2 regions of the Paenibacillus haidiansis genome follow, and region 2 is predicted to be linked to the other one. Evidence: riboswitches for the same ligand, from Rfam matches in the RefSeq annotation. Region 2 holds a riboswitch; the other holds the start of a gene.
The links. A riboswitch is a leader RNA that binds a small molecule or an ion and turns the genes downstream of it on or off. The one in region 2 is predicted to bind glycine.
Positions count from the first base shown of each region.

Region 1: another riboswitch for glycine. It lies ahead of sdaAB (L-serine ammonia-lyase, iron-sulfur-dependent subunit beta); the one in region 2 lies ahead of gcvT (glycine cleavage system aminomethyltransferase GcvT).

Region 1 is NZ_JAZHPZ010000006.1:155,739-166,453, reverse strand. Features, by position in the region: gene V3851_RS14225 (glycoside hydrolase family 48 protein) at 1-293, opposite strand, end outside; gene V3851_RS14220 (glycoside hydrolase family 9 protein) at 455-3,190, opposite strand; gene V3851_RS14215 (DUF805 domain-containing protein) at 3,506-3,853, opposite strand; glycine riboswitch at 4,025-4,134, shown strand; gene sdaAB (L-serine ammonia-lyase, iron-sulfur-dependent subunit beta) at 4,329-4,994, shown strand; gene sdaAA (L-serine ammonia-lyase, iron-sulfur-dependent, subunit alpha) at 5,023-5,901, shown strand; gene V3851_RS14200 (LOG family protein) at 5,930-6,514, opposite strand; gene V3851_RS14195 (iron chaperone) at 6,816-7,217, opposite strand; gene V3851_RS14190 (class I SAM-dependent methyltransferase) at 7,326-8,012, opposite strand; gene V3851_RS14185 (MerR family transcriptional regulator) at 8,093-9,100, opposite strand; gene V3851_RS14180 (GNAT family N-acetyltransferase) at 9,553-10,116, opposite strand; gene V3851_RS14175 (response regulator transcription factor) at 10,244-10,715, shown strand, end outside.
Region 2 is NZ_JAZHPZ010000001.1:112,559-123,273, forward strand. Features, by position in the region: gene proC (pyrroline-5-carboxylate reductase) at 1-800, shown strand, start outside; partial or broken gene V3851_RS00475 (class II aldolase/adducin family protein) at 846-1,106, shown strand; gene V3851_RS00480 (hypothetical protein) at 1,304-1,429, shown strand; gene gcvH (glycine cleavage system protein GcvH) at 1,431-1,826, opposite strand; glycine riboswitch at 2,049-2,147, shown strand; gene gcvT (glycine cleavage system aminomethyltransferase GcvT) at 2,354-3,469, shown strand; gene gcvPA (aminomethyl-transferring glycine dehydrogenase subunit GcvPA) at 3,501-4,859, shown strand; gene gcvPB (aminomethyl-transferring glycine dehydrogenase subunit GcvPB) at 4,856-6,334, shown strand; gene V3851_RS00505 (hypothetical protein) at 6,598-7,104, opposite strand; gene V3851_RS00510 (undecaprenyl-diphosphate phosphatase) at 7,179-8,111, opposite strand; gene V3851_RS00515 (DedA family protein) at 8,126-8,743, opposite strand; partial or broken gene V3851_RS26915 (FtsX-like permease family protein) at 10,206-10,628, opposite strand; gene V3851_RS00525 (ABC transporter ATP-binding protein) at 10,690-10,715, opposite strand, start outside.

The DNA.
Region 1 (10,715 bases), on a different contig from region 2:
GGCTGTTCTTCTTTGCCGTCGCCTTCGTTGACCGGAATGATGTAGGTTTCCATGTTGTCCCAGGCTTCCTCCAGCTTGCTCCAATCGTCGGTATAGTAACCGTAAAGCGCTTCCAGCCACATCCAATAACTATAAGCCTCGGAGGTCGTCATATGCCCGTAATCCGGGGCTTCGCTCATCAGCGTCTCCACAGAGTGGTAAGGGATGCCTTCGGGTGAAAAGTACCCGCTGGCCGGATCTTTAAGCTGATCGTAAAGCTGGAGGAACCGGGTCGCTTCCGTGGAGGCGGCCATCGCTTTCGGAACCCCCGCTCCGGTTACTCCGGTCACCAGCGAAAAGAGCAGCGAAGAGGTCACGGCGAGCGAGAAAATTTTCCTGACTACTTTCGATTTCTTCATAACAATCTATCATCCTCTCATGAGATATTAGGATAGATTCCGCGAAGTTAGAAGCATCAAGGTTCTGCGCCCCATACCAGGGTTCCGTTCAGATATAACGGGGCCTTGTCATACTCGGCATAATTTTGCCGGGTTCCGTCATAGGAATAATCATCGGATTCACTATAATTGGTCCAGTCCGATTTGTTGAAGCGGACTTGAATTTCTCCGGTGTCGGCGCCCGGTGCGAGGGTGCCGGCTCCTGCTCCAAACGAAACTTCGAGATAATAGTCCGCGCCGGAAACGGGGTTGTCCAGCTTAACGAACGAGCCGCTGACATTCCCGCTGCCGATGGCGGCGTAATCGCAGTGGAATTCCTGCGCTTTATCCCCGTCGATCGTGTAATAATAGCGCAGCTTCAGATTGTCGAGCGATACGGCTTCGTCGCCGGTATTTTGAATGCGGAACTGGGCGCGAACCTGGTTATCCGTCGGATTGGTATCATTGGTGCGGTATAGCAGCTTCAGATCCCCTTCGGTCGGGATAGGCGTTTCGCGCGGAGTGGCGCTGACTTGACCGGAAGGCAGACTGCTGCCGACCTGGTTTCTGGCCGTAATGACATAGTAGTAGGTCGTGCCGTTCGTCAGACCGCTGTCGGTGTACGAGGTTCCTGTCGCTACGCCCACCGAAGTATAGGGGCCGCCGTTTGTTGCGGAACGCTGGATTTCATAATCCGCCGCTCCCGATACGGCATTCCAGGACAGGCTTACCTCTTGGTCGCCCGCGACGGCTTTCAAGCCTTTAGGCGCTGCGGGAACGGTAGGTTCGCCGGGTCCTCCGCCGCCTTCGGGCAGTTCGCCGAATACCCGGACGCCGGCGTCGAATACCGGAATGTACGGGGTTTTGACGGGACCGGAGCTCGAAGTACCGACGCCTTGGAAGGAAAAGTCGTTGCTGTTATTCCAGAACGTCGTGTTCGTCGGGGCCGCCATGCGGAATTGGACTTCTTTCTTGTAGGCCGATTGACCGCCGGGATAAATCATTGTACCGCTAAAATCAACATGAGTATAATAGATGTTGTTTGCTTCATCATAAGGCAGCAGCTGCGACACGGTGGCTCCCTGATTATAGCCTCCGGCCGTTACCGTAATGTCCTCAGGCCCATACCCGGCGTCGACCGCTTCACTGATATCGAGGTAATAGTTGAAGGACATGTCGTCGCTGGCGCGGGCCGGCCAGCCGGAACGATTGTTGAGCAGGGCGCGGATTTCGACGAAATTGCTGCCGCTGGCGTTGACGGACGCCTCGACAAACATTTCGTCTTCGCGCGTTTCCGGCTCGGGGAAGTTGGCGAGCGGCTGCTGACCTGCACCGTGCAGAATCATCATTTTGGCCAGGGCGCCGGTGAATCCGCCGTTATAGTCGGTCGCGACCTCGTTGGACACGTAATCGCCGATCGAGTCCGTATAGGCGTCCGTGGATGACGGGCCGCCGACGAGCGCGCCGTACAGCACATGACGGTGATTTGCCGGCACGGACTGGCTGTCCGCCCAGGAGCCGTGCGAGGTGCGGTGATGCGGATGCTGCGGCGCATTGTCGCCAAAGCCGACGACATAGCTGCTGTTCCGCGGGTTATCGCCCAGCATGTACAGGATTTGCGATTCCGCGAATGAACGCGCGTTTGCCTTCTTCACGGGATCGCTGACCCAATCGGAGTACACGAACGCCAGGAAGGCCTGGTTGGCGGAATATCTCAGCGCACCCCATTGATCCAGGTGGGCCAGTCCGCCCGGAGTATAGGTTACGCGCTCCCCGGTTCCGGTGACGCCGGTCGTCCAGAATTCCATGTTGCGTTCGGTGGACTGGACGAAGTCGGAATCCCCGGTAATCCGGGCCAACAGAAGCTGGGCGCCGTAATGCTTGTCATCCCAGGCATGGGTCCATTTGTAATCCCATTGTCCGCTTTGGTTGGTACCCCAGAGATCGCTGGCGGCGATCGCTTTGTGCAAATAATCCTGTTCGCCGGTCGCCAGGTACAGCCATACCCCGCCCCAGCTCAATTCGTCGGCGTAACCGCTCCAGGAATTGTAGAATTGCGTGGCGTCCGTGATGCTATCGGAATATTTGCCGCGGTACTGGTCCGCGAAGTTGTACAGTTCTCTTGCATGTTGAAGCAGCTCGGCCGAATAAGCGGGATCGGTGTCCTTGAAAATGATCGAAGCGGAAGCAAGCGCGGCGGCCGTCTCGCCCGCAAGGTCGGAGCCGGGATGAGCGGCGTCGATCTTGTAGGCCGGGCGCGCCATCTGCATCACTTCGGCCGGGCCCCACCAATTGTGGTCGGCCGTTCCGTTGCCGATTTGGCCGTAAAGCTCGTTCGGAGCGGTGTGCGCCTTCATAAAATAATTGGTTGCCCAGCGGATATTGTCCAAAATTTCATCCAGTTGGCCTGACATTTCATAGCCTTCGCGGTATTCATAGACCGACCAGGCCAACATCGTGGCCGTCGAGGCCATCGGGAAGCCGAACTTGACGTGATCGCCGGCGTCATACCAGCCGCCGGTCAAATCATGCCCGACATCGGCACCGTCCGTCAGTCCCGAATCCCCGCGCCATTCCACGCGATTGTCTGCGGGAAGCTCGCCGGACCGCTGCGCTTCATAGAAATAAACCGATTTTTGCAGCGCCTCGGCATAGTTATAATCCGCCGCGGCGGCGCCGGCCTTGCTTGGAAGAGAAGCCCAACCGGAATAACTTGTAAGCGCTAACAAAATGCTGAAAGATAATGCGCTGCTTTTCCTGAACCATTTGCCCATACAGATTTCATCCTCCTTCTAGATTGGATCTGCCATACAAACGCTTTCGGTAACAGCAAAAAAAGCCCGTTCACCTCACTTTCGCAAAAGTAGAGGACGCGCTGTTGTCGGACATGCAGGAATGCTGTAATGCACCTTCGTCCCATCCACAATATACCATGAAAAACTATTATTTTCTAGTTTTTACAGTAAAAAATTTCTATTAATTCCATCTAAATAAATATTCCGACACAATTTAATGCAAAATGAGGGGAAAAGAGGGGAATGTTCAAAAAAACCTCCGCCATTTTATTATGGGGAGGCCGTTTTTTCGACTTATTCGTATTTCGGATTCGGACCGTATTTGTTGATGCCCTCGTCGCCGTCCAGGCAGGTGAATACGAGCAGGATAATTGTTCCGACAACCGGAATCAGGGAGATCAGCACCCACCACCCGCTTTTGCCGGTATCGTGCAATCTGCGGAATAAGACGGCCAGGGAAGGCAATAATACGGCCAGCGAATAAAGGTAACCTAGAATATTGCCGATGCCGATCAGCCCGCTGACGAAGCCCAGAATGAAGGAAATAATGAAATTAAACAGAACGAACATCCAGTATTCTTTGCGCCTGGCCCTCCCTTCGAAACCGACATAATTTTTCAACACTTTCAAATACCAATCCATCAACATTTCCCTCCCGCCAATAGTGTCTTTCCCATCTATATGTGTATGCTTTGTTTAACTTGTTCTAGTCCGGAAAATGGTTCTAGCGATGACCGGGAACGAATCTATTAATTGACCGCTTGACAATTACTTCGTACTCCAATTAAATTTAATACAAACCGATAATAGCGGGTGACGATTATGGGAGAGACCGCCGGGTTGCCGGCGGCGCCGAAGGAGCAAAGGGCCGGTATTTGCACGCCGGGAATGAATCTCTCAGGCAAGCGGACCATGATCCGACGCAACTCTGGAGAGAGCATACAGCCACCAACGGGGTACATGTCCCAAACACGCGCTATTTCACGCAGGACGGGATATCAAACTTTCTGGTAACGGGGACAGAGAAGAGGCAGCGGGCCTTTTCTCTGTCCTTTTTTGCCCTGGCCCGGTATCGGATAAATAGTTATAAAGAGATGAGCAGCGGGAGAGATGATCAATGCGGTTTAAAAATGTGTTTTCGATCATCGGGCCGGCGATGATCGGCCCGTCCAGCTCGCATACGGCGGGGGCGGTAAGAATCGGAAGGTTCGCCCGCCAGCTCTTGGGCGCGGAGCCTGCCGAAGCGCGCATCCGCTTCTACGGTTCGTTTGCCGAAACCTACAGCGGCCACGGGACGGATCTGGCCGTGGTCGGCGGAATTTTGGATTACCGTACCGATGACGAACGGATTCGCGACTCTCTGCAAACGGCGGGAGACCGGGGGAAGAAGGTGGATTTCTCCACTGGGGTGGAGCCTGGAGCCCATCCGAACACGGTAAAAATCGGTCTAAGAGCCGGAGAGGCAAGCTGCGAGGTGACCGGAGCTTCCATCGGCGGCGGGACGATCGTGATCCGCGGGATCGACGGGTTCGAGGTGAAATGCTCCGGCGAACTGCCGACGCTGGTTGTCTCGCATGCCGACCGTCAGGGAGTGCTTACCGGGATCACCGCTTTGTTTAGCCGGGAGGATGTCAATATCGGCTATATTAATACTGACCGGAAAGGTAGAACAGGAGAGGCTCTGACCGTGGTCGAGGCCGATTCGGTCGTACCGGAAGCATTGATTCGGGCGGTCGCTTCGCTGCCCCATGTCGGCCGGGTTTCTTATATTCATTTAACGTGAACCTACAAATTAAGGAGCGAAAATGACCATGCGGTTTCGTAATTTACAGGAATTGATCGACATATGCGGGCGGGAGTCCAAAAGCATCTCACAGATCATGCTGGAGGATCAAGCGGAGGAAAGCGGCCAGACGGAAGCGGAGATTATGGCCGTCATGACCGAGTACTATCAAATTATGAAAACGGCGGTGCATAAAGGGATCACGGAGGAGATCACCTCCACCAGCGGGCTCACGGGCGGCGACGCCAAGCGGGTGAATGAATACCGGAAGACGGGGACCCCTTCGGCCGGGGATATCGCCTGCCAGGCGATGGCCTACGCTTTGGCCGTGTCGGAGGTCAACGCCTCGATGGGGCGGATTGTCGCCACGCCGACGGCGGGCTCCTGCGGCATCATCCCGGGCGTGTTCGTCAGCGCCCAGGAACGGTTCGGCTGGGATGAGGGGCATCTCGTGCGCGGCTTGTTTTGCGCGGGGGCGATCGGGTATGTGATCGCCAACAATTCGTTTATTTCCGGCGCCGAGGGCGGGTGCCAGGCGGAGATCGGCTCGGCGATCGGAATGGCCGCCGGGGCGATGGTGGAGCTGCGCGGAGGCACGCCGGAGCAGGCGGTTCACGCCGTCGGCCTGGCGCTGAAAAATACGCTCGGGCTGATCTGCGACCCGGTGGGCGGGCTGGTGGAGATTCCGTGCATTGTCCGCAACGGATTCGGCGCGGTGAACGCGCTTGCCGCCGCCGACATGGCGCTCGCCGGAGTGAAGAGCGCGATCCCGTCCGACGAGGTGATCGACGTCATGCTGGAGGTGGGCTCCGCGATGCCGAGCGCCCATCGGGAAACCGCGCAGGGCGGTCTGGCCCAAACGACGACCGGCCGCAAAATCATGAAGGAGCTGCGTACGCGTCAGTAATAACTTGCACGTACGCAGCCCCTTTGCTTCAAGCCTGCTTCTCTTTGGTCATGAAGGTTTTCACCGCAGGCGGCACATAGGATTCGAACTGGTCGAGCAGTCCTTGCGGCGTGTCGTCGACGAGCACCATGGAACGGAACTTCTCCTGGAGGAACTGCTCGTCGGCCATATGGTTGAACCAGGCGACCAGCGGATCGTAGTAACGGTTGATGTTCAGCAGCCCGCAAGGACTGCCGTGCAGCCCGAGCTGACCCCAGGTGATGATCTCGAAGAATTCGTCCATCGTGCCCGCGCCGCCGGGCAGCACCGCGAATCCGTCGGCGATTTCGGCCATTTTGGCCTTGCGCTCATGCATGGACTTGACGATAATCAATTCCGTCAGATTTTTGTGGGCGATTTCCCGGTTTTGCAAAAAATCGGGCAGGACGCCGATCACATTCCCGCCCGCTTCCAGGACGGCATCGGCAACGGCTCCCATCAGGCCGATGCTGGATCCGCCATATACCAAGGTCAGGCCTCTGGCGGCCAGTTCTTTCCCCATGGCGGTTGCACCCTGGATATAGAGCTCCGATGAGCCGGCGCTCGACCCGCAAAATACGGCTATATTTTTCACGCTATCGCCTCCTATTGATCTCTACAAATTATAGCCTACTTCCCGGGGGGCATAAACCTGCGTATTGTAAAACATCGCTGCCGAAACCCGTAAAACCTGCAAAAGTGCAGGTATTTTATCCGATTGCACGGGTTGACGATAGAAAAACTACGAAAGTGCAGGAATTTCCGTCCGCATGCGCTAAATTCTTCGATGGAGGCGAGAAAAGCTGCATTTTTGCAGGTATTTGTTCCCCGCGCCCGGCACATTTGAGAAAAACTGCACAATTGCAGTTTTTCTCATAATTATAGATGTATGCCGTTTAATTTCGCTTCTTTCGTTTGCCCGCCAATTTGCTTGCCGCTTTATCCTTGTTCTCGGCGACCCTGAATTCAACGATCTTGCTTATCAGATCGTACGGCAACGGTTTGTCGATCGGAAATTGAACCGACCCTTTTGCATGCTTGTATTCCGACAGTTCCCGCTTAAATGCTTCAATTCCGCTGGGGTCCGGGTAAAATCCGATATGCTTTGCGTAAGCGGCAAAGTGCACCAGATTCCCATGCAGAGCAAAAGTGGGCATTTGATAGCTTATCGTCTCCTTCGCGTCCGGCGCGGCATTTTTTATGACCTGTCTCAAGGTTTGGAGTATTTCCTGAACATCGGCAGGCCAATTGGAGATGTACTCGTCGATCGTTTCGAAGGGGATCGGTTTATCGTTCATAGTTTCGATTTCTCCTTTTCTCCGGGCTTCTCATGCCGGATTAAAAATTTTATCCACCCACGGATAGCATTCTTGCAGTTCCCCGTCCGTTACCTAATTCGAACATGATTATTTCCGCAGCCACCAGATACCCGCGCATTCGGGCAAATGAACGAGTTTTTGCTCCAGAATTCGGTCCGCCAGCTCATCGCCAAAGAAAAACCTCGTAAGTTCCGCCGCCTGATTCACATTGTCGAACGCATAATCGGTACGGATCCATTTGTGGGAGAACCCGTAATACTTGACGATACTAGAGTAGTATGCTGTCAGAAAATCCGGCGGATTCGGCGTTTCGACGCCCGTTCCCATCGTTTCGAAAATGATGATCGTACCGTTTGGCCGCAAAACGCGTTTCATCTCGCTGATCGCTTGCCGGAGATTCTCCTTCCAGGCCGGGATATTCGTACTGGCCAAATAACAGACGGACCAGCCCGAAACGATCAAATCTGTGCTTCGATCATCCAAAGGGAGCTTTCGGTGGTCGGCTACCTTTGTCGTCCAATTCGTGAAACCGGCTGCTTGCAACCGGGAGGCGGCGATTTGCAGCATGGCATCCGAGACATCCAAAGCGGTGATGGATTCGGCGTGCGGCGCAAGCACGGTCGTAAGTCTTCCCGTACCCGCTCCCAGATCGACAATGTCCAAACCGTCGATAGCTATAATTTCTTCTATCCAGGGAGTAAGATCAGGCTGCTTGGAGATTAACAAATGATACTTTTCGGCTTCGTTCGTATAAACGTGGTCATGATTCGGCATAGAGGGTCCTCCTTCGATAGATTCAGCTTGGAATTCCTCTACAGGATAAAAGTTGACGTTACGAGAAGGTCAATCTTTTTTTATCTGATTGGTATCGCGTAAACGAGATGCAGCCATTCGTTGATTTGCCGGGATTTTGTAAAGTAGCCTTTCTCTTCAAGCCAGCCGATCAAATCGGGAACGCGCACGTACTGTTCCGTCCGGTCGCGGCCGGTCGGTCCGGACTTTCGTCCCTCGGCGATCATTAAGTCCGCGATGCAGATGCGCCCGTGCGGCTTCAAGACCCGGCGCATTTCATCGATGGCCAGCCGCTTCTGTTCGTCCGTCAAATGATGGAAGGCGAAGCTGGTCACCGCGAAATCGAACTTTCCGTCAAGGAAAGGAAGCGCAAGAAAATTGCCGAGCTTCGCCTCCAGCTCCGGAAATTTTGTGCGGCATTGCTTCAACATTTCCTTCGATTGATCAACCCCGGCCATGCCGATTCCGAGCGAGATGAATTTTCCGGCCAAATTCCCCGTTCCCGTTCCGATATCAAGCCCCTTTTCACCGGGGATGGCGGAAATCCATGTTACGGCCATATCCAAGGCCGCCTCGTAGTCTTTGAATTCGAAGGAATCGTTTGCGACGCGCTCATCATGGCTGCCGGCCAAACGGTCAAAGTCCCATTGATCCCGCCAATGGCTGCGCTGGTCCCGCAAACGTTTTGAGCCTTCGGCCAGCCGGTAAATGTCTTCGAGCGGCAAAGCGTCCTGTGTTTGGAGCATGTCGATCATCTCATCCGTCGTTTCGATAATCTGTTTAATTTCCAGCCATTTGGCGAACAGTACTGAGCGCTGCAATTCCAGGTAATATTGCAGCTCGTTATGACCGTTCCCGTCCATTCCGGCAAGCGCCTGTTTGATATCTTCAATCGTCATCCCGGCTTCTCTGAGTGAGATAATCGTCTGCAGGCGCCAAACGTCCTGTTCGCCAAAACTGCGGTATCGGTTATCGGCCTGTTTCAAGGGCGAGATCAGCCCTTTTTCCTCATAAAAGCGAATAGCCCGAGGGGAAATATTCAGTCGTTCCGCGACCTCTTTTATTTTCATAGAAACCTCCGTTTTGCCCGTCATTTTTAACTTTAACCTAAGGGAAAGGTTTATGCTATCCTTATCAAAATAACTACCCGAGGCAAAGCGGCGAGGGCATAACCGTTGTTGAGATTGAGATGTAGCCTTCATGATGAAAAAAGCGCAAGCTTCGAGGGCGAATGAACCCGGAGCTTGCGCTTTTTGCGTTGTTTTGCGCCGAAGTACCGTAAGAGACATGCGTAAGGGACATGGATGACCGGTTAGGGGGGGAATGTCGCGTTACCGGAATTTTAACGGACATATATGACCGTTAGAGGCGAATTAACCGGTGAAACCGGTACTTTTTGGCCTTTAATGGACAGCAGTGACCGTAAAAAACTGGTTATCCGAGTTCACGGACTCTAACGGTCACAAATGACCGTTAGAATGATGACGATTGGGCCTTGACCGAACTCGACTTGGGTGACATCTCATCCCGCCTTGATAATCCGCTCAAGCCCAATCAGGGCATAGGTATCTTCGCTGTACGTCTCATCGCCATATACGGCAAATGCATGATTGAATCCCGCTTTGATCCAGAAGCGCAGGCCCCGCCAATTTTTCAGATGAACGCCGATGCCGATTTTTTCATAATCCGATTTTTTGCATTCCCCGATTATCCATTCGATCGCTTCCCTGGCAAATCCGTGTTTCCGGCACGCTTTATCCATCACGAACATGCTGATCCAAACGGTTGTTGGCGCCGGATAGCCGTAGTACAGATCGAAAAAACCGATGGTTTCGCCGGACTCCTTTAACCGAATGGATTTAAACCGGTAATTTTCTTTCGTTGCGCCGGGAATCGGAGGTAAATCGCCGGTCGTGAGGCAGGTTTGGATATAATCGCTTTCAAAAGGCGAACCCTCGAGTAACGCTTTATCCTCCCACGTCTCGCAAATCTTTTGCAGGGCTGCACAATCCTCCATTACGGCGTTGTCAATGACAAGCCTTTCTGTTTCGCCGGTCTCCGGCAGCGGATTTATCATACGGCTCATATGAATTCTCCTAATCTCTTTTGTGGATTTTTTTAATGATATCACCGTCGCCACTTTTTTCCAATGATATAAGAAGGTGCCGGGACATTTCTTTATGTGATAGTTATATAAAGGGGGGCTGTTCCACTTGAAAAAAATCATGATCATTGAAGATGATGAGACGATTCAGTTTGCTCTGAAAATAGCGCTGCAAAAAAACGGTTTTGAACCCGTCTGCGCTTATACGCTTGCGGAAGGAAAGAAGCGTTTCTCCGATTCCGTCTCCCTTGTGCTGTTAGACTGGAATTTGCCTGACGGAACGGGGAGCGCTTTCTGCCGATATGTCAAGTCCATAAGCGATGTGCCGATCATTTTCCTGACGGTACGGGATGAAGAGAAGGATATCGTGCAAGGGCTTGATATGGGGGCGGACGATTATATCGTCAAACCTTTTCAGCTTTCCGTGCTGCTGTCCAGAATCAACGCCGTTTTGCGGCGGACCAAAAATAAAAATTATTCCTCCGTGCTTACCTGCGGAACTATATCCATCCTCAAAGATAAAACCCGAGCCTTCTCTGAGGGGGAGGAGCTTGCTCTCACTGCCGGAGAATACCGTTTGC
Region 2 (10,715 bases):
CCGAGGCCGTCGTGCGCGGACTCATTTCCCGTTCGGTGGCCAAGCCGGGGCAAATCTCCATGTTCAACCGGAGCAACCGGGAGCGCCTGGCTTACCTTTCGGAGCATTACGGAGTGAATACCGCCGCCGATCAAACGGAAAAAGACGAAATGATCCGGAGCGCCTCGATTATCTTTCTTGCGATGAAGCCGAAGGACGCCGGAGAAGCGATCAGCCGGATACGCCCCCTGCTGTCGGAAAAGCAACTGATCATTTCGTTCATCGCCGGCTTGTCGATCGGCACCATTCAGCAACTACTGGGCACAAAACAACCCGTCGCCCGCACGATGCCGAACACCTCGGCCACGATCGGCCTAGGTACGACGGGGATATCCTTTTCGCCCGAAGTCGATGACGAGCAGCGGCAAAAAGTGCTGTCCTTTTTTGAAGCCGTGGGCAAAGCCGTCGTTATCGAGGAAAAGGATCAGGAAATTTTGACCGGAGTATCCGGCTCCGGACCCGCTTATATTTACTACATGATGGAGGCCATGATCGCCGCGGGAATCGAAGGCGGTCTGTCGCCGGAACAATCGCGGGAATTGACGGAGCAAACCGTGCTGGGCGCCGTGATGATGATGCGCGAGACAAAGGAAGATCCGGCCAAGCTGCGGAAGGACATCACCTCGCCGAACGGCTCGACCCAAGCGGCCATCGAGGTGCTGAGCGCCGGAGGGTTCACCGAAATTGTAAAAGCCGCCGTACACCGCTGCGCCGAGCGTTCCCGCGAAATGGGAGAAGAAGTAAAAAAAGCCCTGCTCTAAAAAGGAGAGCATAGCCATGAATTTTTCCGACACAAACAGACGACCTTGGATGAGCTAAAGGCCATTCACCGCCAATACGCTGACCAGGGCTGGTTTCCCGGCGTAACCGGCAATCTGTCGGCGCGCGTCGGCGGGTTTGCGCCGCGGTGCTTTTACTTTGCCATATCCGCGGCCGGGCGATTTCTGTTTGTCGATCAGGACGGAAGGCCCTGTGAAGCTACCGCTCTTTCGCTCGCGGCGGAGTCGTCGATTCATGCCAAGATCTACCGTTTGACCGGCTGCGGCGCCGCTTTTCACGTGCACACCGTCTATAGTCATGTAATCGGCGAATATTATGGAGGGCGCGGAGACGATCCTATCCAAAGGCCGGAAATATTCAAGGAGCTGGGGATTTGCACGGAGAACGCCGCCCCTTTGCACATCCCGGTTATCGCAGGTAGCGCCGACCCCGCTGCCGCGGCAAACAAATTCCGGCGGCGCTTTCGTCCCGACCTCCCCTGCTTATTGCCCGCAATCGCGGCATCTATGTCTGTGGCGGCAACGTACATGAAGCAAAGCGGCGCCTCGAAGGTTTTGAATTCGCCTTTGAAGTGTTGTACCGCTCCCTGCTTCTGCCGCCCAAGACCTAGATTATTCATCGATATGTTTGGCGTATGCCTCCGCATTCAGCAGTTTGGCGAAAGCGTCGTCAGGCTGATCCCGCAACCGGATGCGCACCATCCAGCCCTTATCGTACGGATCGGAATTGACCAGTTCAGGTTCGTCTTCCAATTGCCCGTTGATTTCCAGCACTGTTCCGCTTACGGGCGTAAACAGGTCGGAAACTGTCTTGACGGATTCGATCGTTGCGACGCCATCCTCCGCTTCTACCTCCCGACCGATTTCGGGGAATTCTACAAACACAATATCGCCGAGGCGATGCTGGGCAAAATCCGTTATGCCGATTTTTACCGTACCGTCCCCCAAATCCCTAACCCATTCATGCTCCTCGCTATAGTAATAATTGTCTTTGATTTCGCCTGCCACGAACTAAGCCTCCCCAACCGTATTGGCAAATACTATAAAACATAGTTCTGTTTTATAACATATTCTACCCTCCTTGGACATGTCAAGATTACTTACAAGCTAACCTTACGAAAATTATTGTAATCGTTATCAATTACAATAATTACTTAAATTTTTATTTTTCATGATAATTTTGTTGACATAGGAGCATGTTTTACGTATTAATGGATTTAAAACTAGCGATTGAAGGTAATGGGAGAGATTACTGCACAGTAACGCCGAAGGAGCAAGCCGCTTGGAGAAAGCGGTGAATCTCTCAGGCAAAAGGACCTTTACCGGACGCGACTCTGGAGAGCATCTGCCGGTTAAACCGCAGATCACCCAAGGGGAAACCCGTACCGCTTCATATTGCGGGGTAACTATCAGGTACAAGGGACAGAGCCAAAGAATGATATGCATTTTGCATGCTTATTCTTTGGCCTGTCTTTTTGTTTTTCAAAAACATGAGATAAGAATATGGCTAATAAGGCCACTGCGAGGTGATGAACATGTCGGATTTGCTGAGAACCCCGCTTTTCCCCCTCTATGGACAATACGAAGGCGCCCGCTGCATCGATTTCGGCGGCTGGGAGCTGCCCGTGCAATTCGGCGGCATTCAAAAGGAACATGAGGCCGTACGCCAGGCGGCCGGGTTGTTCGATGTTTCGCATATGGGCGAGTTTGTGATCGAAGGGCCTGATGCGGAAGCATTTTTGCAGCGGATGACGACCAACAATGTCAGCGACCTGGTCCCGGGAAAAGCCCAATACACGCTGATGTGTTATCCGGATGGCGGCGTCGTTGACGATCTGCTTGTCTATAAGCTGGATGAACAAAAATTTATGCTCGTCGTGAACGCCTCCAACATCGGGAAAGACTGGGACTGGCTTGAGGAGCAAAGCCGACCCTTTAACGGCGGCGTCCTTATGTATGACCGTTCCGATGCCACCGCTTTGCTTGCCCTGCAAGGGCCGCGGGCGGCGGCGATCATAGGCGGCATTTGCGATGCCGACATCTCCGGCCTGGAGTCGTACCGGTTCATGGACGGTGTTCGCGTCGGCGGCATCGCCGTGCTTCTCTCCCGCACCGGTTACACCGGGGAAGACGGGTTCGAACTGTACGTGCCGGCCGAACATGCGGCAGAGCTCTGGCAAGCGCTGATGCGGGCCGGAGAGCCGTACGGCCTCGTGCCGGCCGGACTCGGAGCGCGGGATACGCTGCGGTTTGAAGCCCGCCTTCCGTTATACGGCCAGGAGCTATCGGCGTCGATCTCGCCGCTGGAGGCCGGGGTCGGGATGTTCGTCAAACTGAACAAAGGCGAGTTTATCGGCCAAAGTGTTCTGGTGGAGCAAAAGTCGGCCGGGGTGCCGCGTAAGCTCGTCGGACTTGAAATGATTGACCGCGGCATACCGCGCACGCATTATCCGGTATTCGCGGATGGCGTGCAAGTCGGCGAGGTTACAACCGGAACCCAGTCGCCTACGCTCAAAAGAAACTTGGGGCTGGCGCTTGTCGACAGCCGGTACGCCGCTGTCGATACGCTGCTGGAAGTGGAAATACGCGGCAAGCTGCTCAAAGCGAAAGTTGTTCCGACCCCGTTTTACCGTAGAGCCAAATCCAAGTGACCTTCAACCGGAGAAAGGAGAATCGAAAGCCATGAAACACCGCTATCTCCCGATGACCGAGCAAGACCGGGCGGAAATGCTGTCCGCCGTCGGCGCAGAATCGGTTCAGGAATTGTTCAAGGATATTCCCGAAAATATCCGTTATCAGGGGGATCTCCCCGTCTCCCCGGCGCTGGACGAGTTTGCGCTGACCCGCCACCTGTCCGCGCTCGCGGCGCAAAACGCGGATACCCAGCGATATGTCAGCTTTCTCGGCGCCGGCATCTATGATCACCATATACCTTCCGTGGTCGGCCATGTCATATCCCGCAGCGAGTTTTATACGGCGTACACTCCGTATCAGCCGGAAATCAGCCAAGGCGAGCTGCAGGCCATATTTGAATTTCAATCGTATATTTGCGAACTGACCGGGCTCCAAGTGGCCAACGCCAGTATGTACGACGGCGCGACAGCTCTGGCCGAAGCAGGCAATCTCGCGGCGGCCGCCACCCGGCGCAAGCGGCTCGTCGTGTCGCGGGCCGTTCATCCCGAAGCCCGCGAGGTGCTGGCAACATATGCGCACGGTCTCAACCTGGAGCTGGTCGAGATCGGGCAGCGAGGCGGCCGGACCGACGCGGACGCGCTTGCGGACGCCATTACGGACGATACGGCGGCCGTGCTGATTCAATCGCCGAATTTCTTCGGCGCGATTGAGGATGTCCTCGGCATCGCCGAGCTGATTCACCGCCGCGGCGGCCTGATGGTCGTCAGTGCGAACCCGCTGTCGCTCGGCCTCTTGGAAGCGCCCGGGAAGCTCGGGGCCGACATCGTCGTCGGCGATGCCCAGCCGCTCGGCATCGACGGCTCCTTCGGCGGCCCGACCTGCGGCTTCTTCGCCGTGGCCGAAAGCTACATGCGGCGGATTCCCGGCCGGATTGTCGGTCAGACGACCGACCGGAACGGCAAGCGCGGCTTCGTGCTGACGCTGCAAGCGCGCGAGCAGCATATCCGCCGCGAGAAAGCGACCTCCAACATCTGCTCCAATCAGGCCCTGCTCGCTTTGGCCGCCTCGGTGTACTTGTCGACGATGGGGAAGCGGGGAATGGTCGAGGTCGCGAAGCTGAACCTGCGGAAATGCCATTACGCCAAGGCACGTTTAGCCGCGATTCCCGGAGTGTCCCTCCCCTTCGCCGCGCCTGTCTTTAATGAATTTGTCCTCCGGCTTCCAGATTTCAAGATGGAACAGCTTCAGCGCAAGCTGCTGGAAGCCGGATTTATCGGCGGCTACGATCTGAGCCGCAGTTATCCCGAGCTCCCCGGACATATACTGATCGCGGTTACCGAGAAGCGCAGCAAGGCGGAAATCGACCAATTTGCCGTTGTACTGGAGGAATCGTTATGCGTGAAATGAATCAGGAGCTGCCTTTGATTTTTGAGATCGCCTCTCCCGGGCGGATCGCCTACTCTTTACCGGAGTGCGACGTACCGGACGTTCCGATGGAAAGCCTGATTCCGGCGGACCTGCTGCGCGGCGAGCCCGCCGCCCTGCCGGAAGTGTACGAGGTCGACGTAATCCGTCATTATACCGCGTTGTCCAAACGCAATTTCGGGGTGGATAACGGATTCTACCCGCTCGGATCCTGTACGATGAAATACAATCCGAAGATCAACGAAGATGTCGCCCGTTATCCGGGGTTCGCCAAGATCCATCCTTACCAGCCGGAGGAAAGTGTTCAAGGCGCACTCGAGCTCATGTTCCGGCTGCAGGAAGACCTCAAGGGCATTACCGGAATGGATGCGGTAAGCCTGCAGCCCGCGGCCGGCGCGCACGGGGAATGGACCGGGCTGATGATGATCCGGGCCTATCACGAATCCCGCGGCGAATGCCGGACCAAGGTGATCGTGCCGGATTCCTCGCACGGCACGAACCCGGCCAGTGCCTCGGTCGCCGGATTCCGGACGGTGACGATCCCGTCGACCCCGAGCGGCCTCGTCGATCTCGAGGCGTTGCAGGCCGCCGTCGGTGCCGATACGGCCGCGCTGATGCTGACCAATCCGAACACGCTCGGCCTGTTCGAAACGCAGATCGCGGAAATCGCCGACATCGTGCATGGGGCCGGCGGGCTGCTCTATTACGACGGAGCCAACTCCAACGCGATCATGGGCATAACCCGGCCCGGCGATATGGGCTTTGACGTCGTCCATCTCAACCTGCACAAAACGATGAGCACGCCGCACGGCGGCGGCGGTCCCGGCGCGGGCCCGGTCGGCGTCAAGAACCTACTGATTCCGTTTCTGCCGGAGCCGCGAATCGTGCAGACCGAAACCGGCGGCTATGCGATATCTGCGGGCTATAACCGCCGGGGGGAAGACGGCGGCTCTTCCATCGGCAGGGTCAAGGCGTTCTACGGCAATTTCGGCATCCTTGTCCGCGCCTACGCCTATATCCGCAGCCTTGGACCGGAAGGTCTCCGGCAAGTGTCGGAGAACGCCGTACTCAACGCCAATTACATGATGCACCGGCTGGCGCCGTACTACGAAATGCCGTATCCGGGACCGTGCAAGCACGAATTCGTCATGTCCGGCAGCGGGCTCGGGGAATACGGCATCCGCACCCTGGACGTCGCCAAACGGCTGCTCGATTTCGGCTACCACCCGCCGACCATTTACTTCCCGCTGAATGTACCGGAATGCATGATGATCGAGCCGACGGAAACCGAAAGCAAACAAACGCTCGACGGCTTTATCGACGTCATGATCGCGATCGCGGAAGAAGCCCGGACCAACCCGGACATCCTGCTTACCGCTCCGCACAACACGCTTGTCACGCGCCTCGATGAAACGGGCGCGGCCAGAAAGCCCGTGTTGAATTGTACGTGCGGGTAAGTAAGTGAAGCGCGCTAATCACGCCGCAGCCGAATACATTACGGCAGTTTGACTAATTAACTGGATTTCCTCCCGCTAAATTGCCTCCTTCCTGCCATTAGCCAAAAATAAATGGAAAACCTCCATTTATTTTGCGGCTTTTCATCCCGGGAGGATGGAAAGTGCAAAAATAACGGGAGGTTTTCCAGTTAATTTGCTGATATTCGAGTTTTGATAAAAATTAGCTGTATGTTTCCCAGTTAATCCATTCATCTATTCATCTACTAGTCTATTACTTCAACAGACTTTCCTTCTGTTTCCAGTTCATAATTCAGCGCCGTCCCGTTTATATAAACAGTAAATTCGGCAACGGCCCTGACTGTATAATTTCCCGGCTGACGTATTCTATAGCTGAACTTCTCGGCGTATTCACCCTCGCCGTCCAGTGTCCGATGCACTCCGACATCCGCCAGAAACGTTGCCGGTATTATGCTATTCCCCGAACTGTCCTGTATAGAATAGGTAAACATTTGCTTCCTGCTCTCCACCTCAAGCTCGGATGCCGACTCGTTTTGCAAATATGCCGTAATTTGAAACACTCCGTCTTTAGATACTTGTTCCGGCACAGAAATCCTCACCGATAACGGGATTTGTTCATCATCGTTTTTTGCATCCTCTAAATAAGCAGCCTTGGATACCTCTGTTGCCGCTGTCACGCTCCGGGCCGTGGTAGATTGGCACCCCGCCGAAACGAAACCGAAACAAACGAGCAGTATCATAAACCTTTTCATGAGTACGCACCCCCTGTAACTATGACGCTAGGAGATGCTTTATGTTGCAACTGTTGGAGTATCCCATTTCCAGCTTACCAGAAATAGAGAGCTCCGATCACAACCGCGAGCAGAATGCGGTACACGGCGAACGGCACGAGCTTGATCCGGTTGATCAGCTTCAGGAAGAAGCGGATCGATACCAGCGCGAACACGAAGGCGCTGATGAAGCCGGCGATGAAAAACGGCATCGCGTCGATCGTGAAATACTGCCAGTTTTTCAGCAGAGAGAGCCCGCTCGCTCCGGCCATAACCGGCACGGCCATGATGAAGGTGAAATCGGCCGCCGCCCGGTGGCTCAAGCCGAGCAGCACCCCGCCGGAAATGGTCGAACCGGAGCGGGAGAAGCCGGGCCAGATCGAGAGGCATTGGAACAGGCCGATGCCAAACGCCTGCTTGTAGGTGATCTGATCCACTGTGTCCGCCTTGGCCACTTTTGGGCCGAAACGGTCGGCCGCGATCATCAGCAGCGCTCCGACGACCAGCCCGATGAGGACCGTGGCCGTGGAGAACAGATACTCGTCAATGAGATCCTCAAACAGAACGCCGAGTATCCCGGCCGGGATCAATCCGACGATCACTTGCATCAACTTAAGACGCGGCCCTTCCGTGTTGGGGATACGGCTTTTCGCTTCTTCAATATCCGTTTTAGCAAGACCGTTGTTCGCACTCACGTTCTCCGCCTCGGCATTCCCGTTTCCGTCTCTTCCCTTTTTGCGGCCCAGCCGCGACAGACCGAGCAAATCGATGAAACGGTCTTTGAATACGACGAGCACGGCCAATATGGAGCCGAGTTGGATAACCACCTTGAACGTATTGGCTACATATTTGGAGCCGAACAAGCTCTCCGTCTTTAACCACATACCGTCAACGATGATCATATGCCCGGTAGAGGAGACGGGGGCAAACTCCGTCAACCCTTCTACCAGACCAAGAATGATCGTTTTAATCAAATCAATGAAGTCCATCATTTCTCTCTCTTTCAGCTATTTTTGGATTTTCTTCGTCTCCGCAGCAGCAGATAACCCCCGGCTACAACGCAAAGAGCGATGAGCGCATATGCGATGTTCGAATAAACATCCATAAACTCGACGATCTTTTCCCAAGATCCGCCAACGGCGGCCCCGACGGAGACCAGCACGACATTCCAGATCAGCGTACCGATCGTCGTAAACAGCAGGAACACGCCGAATTTCATCTTCGACATCCCCGCCGGAATGGAGATCAGGCTGCGAATCAACGGAATCATGCGGCAAAACAGCACCGTCCAATAGCCGTACTTGTCAAACCAGGCGTCCGCTTTGCGGATATCCTCTTTCTTAAGGCGAAGAAAACGTCCGTAACGATCGATCCAATTCTCCAGCCGGTCCACGTTGATGAGATAACCGATGCCGTAGAGCACGATCGCGCCGAGGATCGAACCGACGGTGGCGGCGATGACCACTCCGGTAACCGTCAAGCTGGAATAAGTGGTCATAAAGCCTCCGAAGGTCAGAATGACCTCCGACGGGATCGGAGGAAACACATTTTCCAGCGCAATCAGCAGCAGTATCCCGGCATAGCCGAACTGTTCCATGATACTCGTAATCCAGTTTTCCACAAGCAACCTCCACTTTGGTATGTTAGTGATCCGTTTTATGCAAATTGCGCAAATACCGGGCGCGGATGAACAAGAAATAGACGATCTGCACGAGACAGAAGCTGGTCAAGATGATTCCTGCTTCCCAGGCGATTGAAATATACAGAAAGCTTTGCAGCGCGATAAACGCGAACAGGCTGTGCAGCATGGCTACCCCGATCGGCAGGAAAAATAAAAGCGCGAGTTGAACCGTCACTACCCGGTTCATTTCCTTCCCGGTCATGCCCAGCTTCGTTAAAGCGGCGTATTGGCGCCGGTCCGCATCAAGATCGCTGTATAAGCGGAAATAGAGAAAGCTGCCCGCCGCGATAAAAAACACGGTTCCTACCAATAAGGCGAAAAACAGCAGCGCCCCAAACGTTGTCCGCTGGACCTCGTACAATGTGCCGCTCACCGTCAGTGCATAAGGCGCCCCCCGGTTATAGGCCATTTTCCCGTTATCCGCCAGATCCTCGGCGATCCCCGCGGTCCCTTCCAACCGATCGGCGTAAAATGCCGTATAAGACTCAATCCTATCGACTTGATCCAGACGCTCCAGCAATCCGTCGCCTACCACCAATCCGGAGAAAGTGCCGCCGCCGTTTGCTCCAAGCTCCGGCAGCAAATATTCGGGGATGGCCACATGCCCGGTAATCCCGGCTTCATGAAGCCGCATCCCTTGTTCCCCAAGCAAATAAACCGCGGGTTTTCTTTCCCGCAGCAGCGGCCTCTCCCGCTCCGAGCTGATCAGGACAAGCGCTTCGTTATTCCGGGGAGCTTGCTCCTCGAAGGGGAAACCCGCAGCTTGCACCATCCGCCTGTAATCCGAAAAGGCGATCAGCGGCAGCGTCTCCCGCTTAGCATCCGGCCTATCGGATACGGCGTCGACAAACACCAAGTCCATTTTCTCCGTGCGAAAATGTATCCCTTTGGCGGCAAGCTCCGCGGAAATTTTCGCGAGATGCTCCTCCTCCGCCCCGCTTCCGTCTTTCGCCACATATCCGATTTCGGAAGGGTAATCCAGGGCGAATTCACCGGACAAACGGTTGATCGAAGCAAACATGCCTATGGCGCAAAATGTCACCGTCGAAATGATCGTGACGATAAACAGAATACGGGCATTGTCTTTCATCCGGTAAGACAGATTGGAGACGAGAATCAGATTGCTTTTCCGCCAATACCGGGTGAGATTTCTCTTGATGAATCCGAGCAATACCACACTGGCCTGCGTAAAGAAGAGATACGTCCCCGCGATCGTCATCAGGATAACCGGAAGCATACGGGCTTCTACCTCGGAAGCCGAAGCCGTGGCGGCCAGGCCATAGCTCGCCAGCAGCAAAACCGCCGCAAGCAAAGCTTGTACTTTCGAAGGCTTCGGCGAAGTGTCCCGTTTCGCGCCCGACTGAAGCAGATCGATCGGCCGGGTAGAGCCAAGCAGAAGAGTCGTGCAGAGCGAAATGACCAAGAATAGCAGCAGGAAAGCGAATACCGTCAGCAGCAGGCTGTAAAACGACACATGAAACGGCAGCGGATCGATCCCGAGCAGCTCCGCCCCGGCCAACAGAAACAGCTTCGCTGTAAGCAGGCCTGCCGCAATTCCGGTGCCGAGCGCCCCCGCGCCGACGAGCATATTTTCCAAAAATATCATTTTGCGTAGCTGGGTTACCGTCATGCCGTGCATCAGCAGCAGCCCGAACTCCCGTTTGCGCGAGCGCAGGAACGACCCGACGGAATACAGCACAAACAGGAAGCAGAACACGAACATGATCACTTCCGCCTCCGCCAGCACCAGCAGTGCCGAGTTCCAAGCCACCTGCGATCTCAGCCCGGGATGGAACAAGAACAGGGCGCAGACGAAGAAGATCATCACCGAAAAGGCGCTGCTCAGGAAATAGGCGGCGTAGGTGCGTTTGTTGCGCAGTACATGACTAAAGGCGAACTTGCGAAAGGTGAT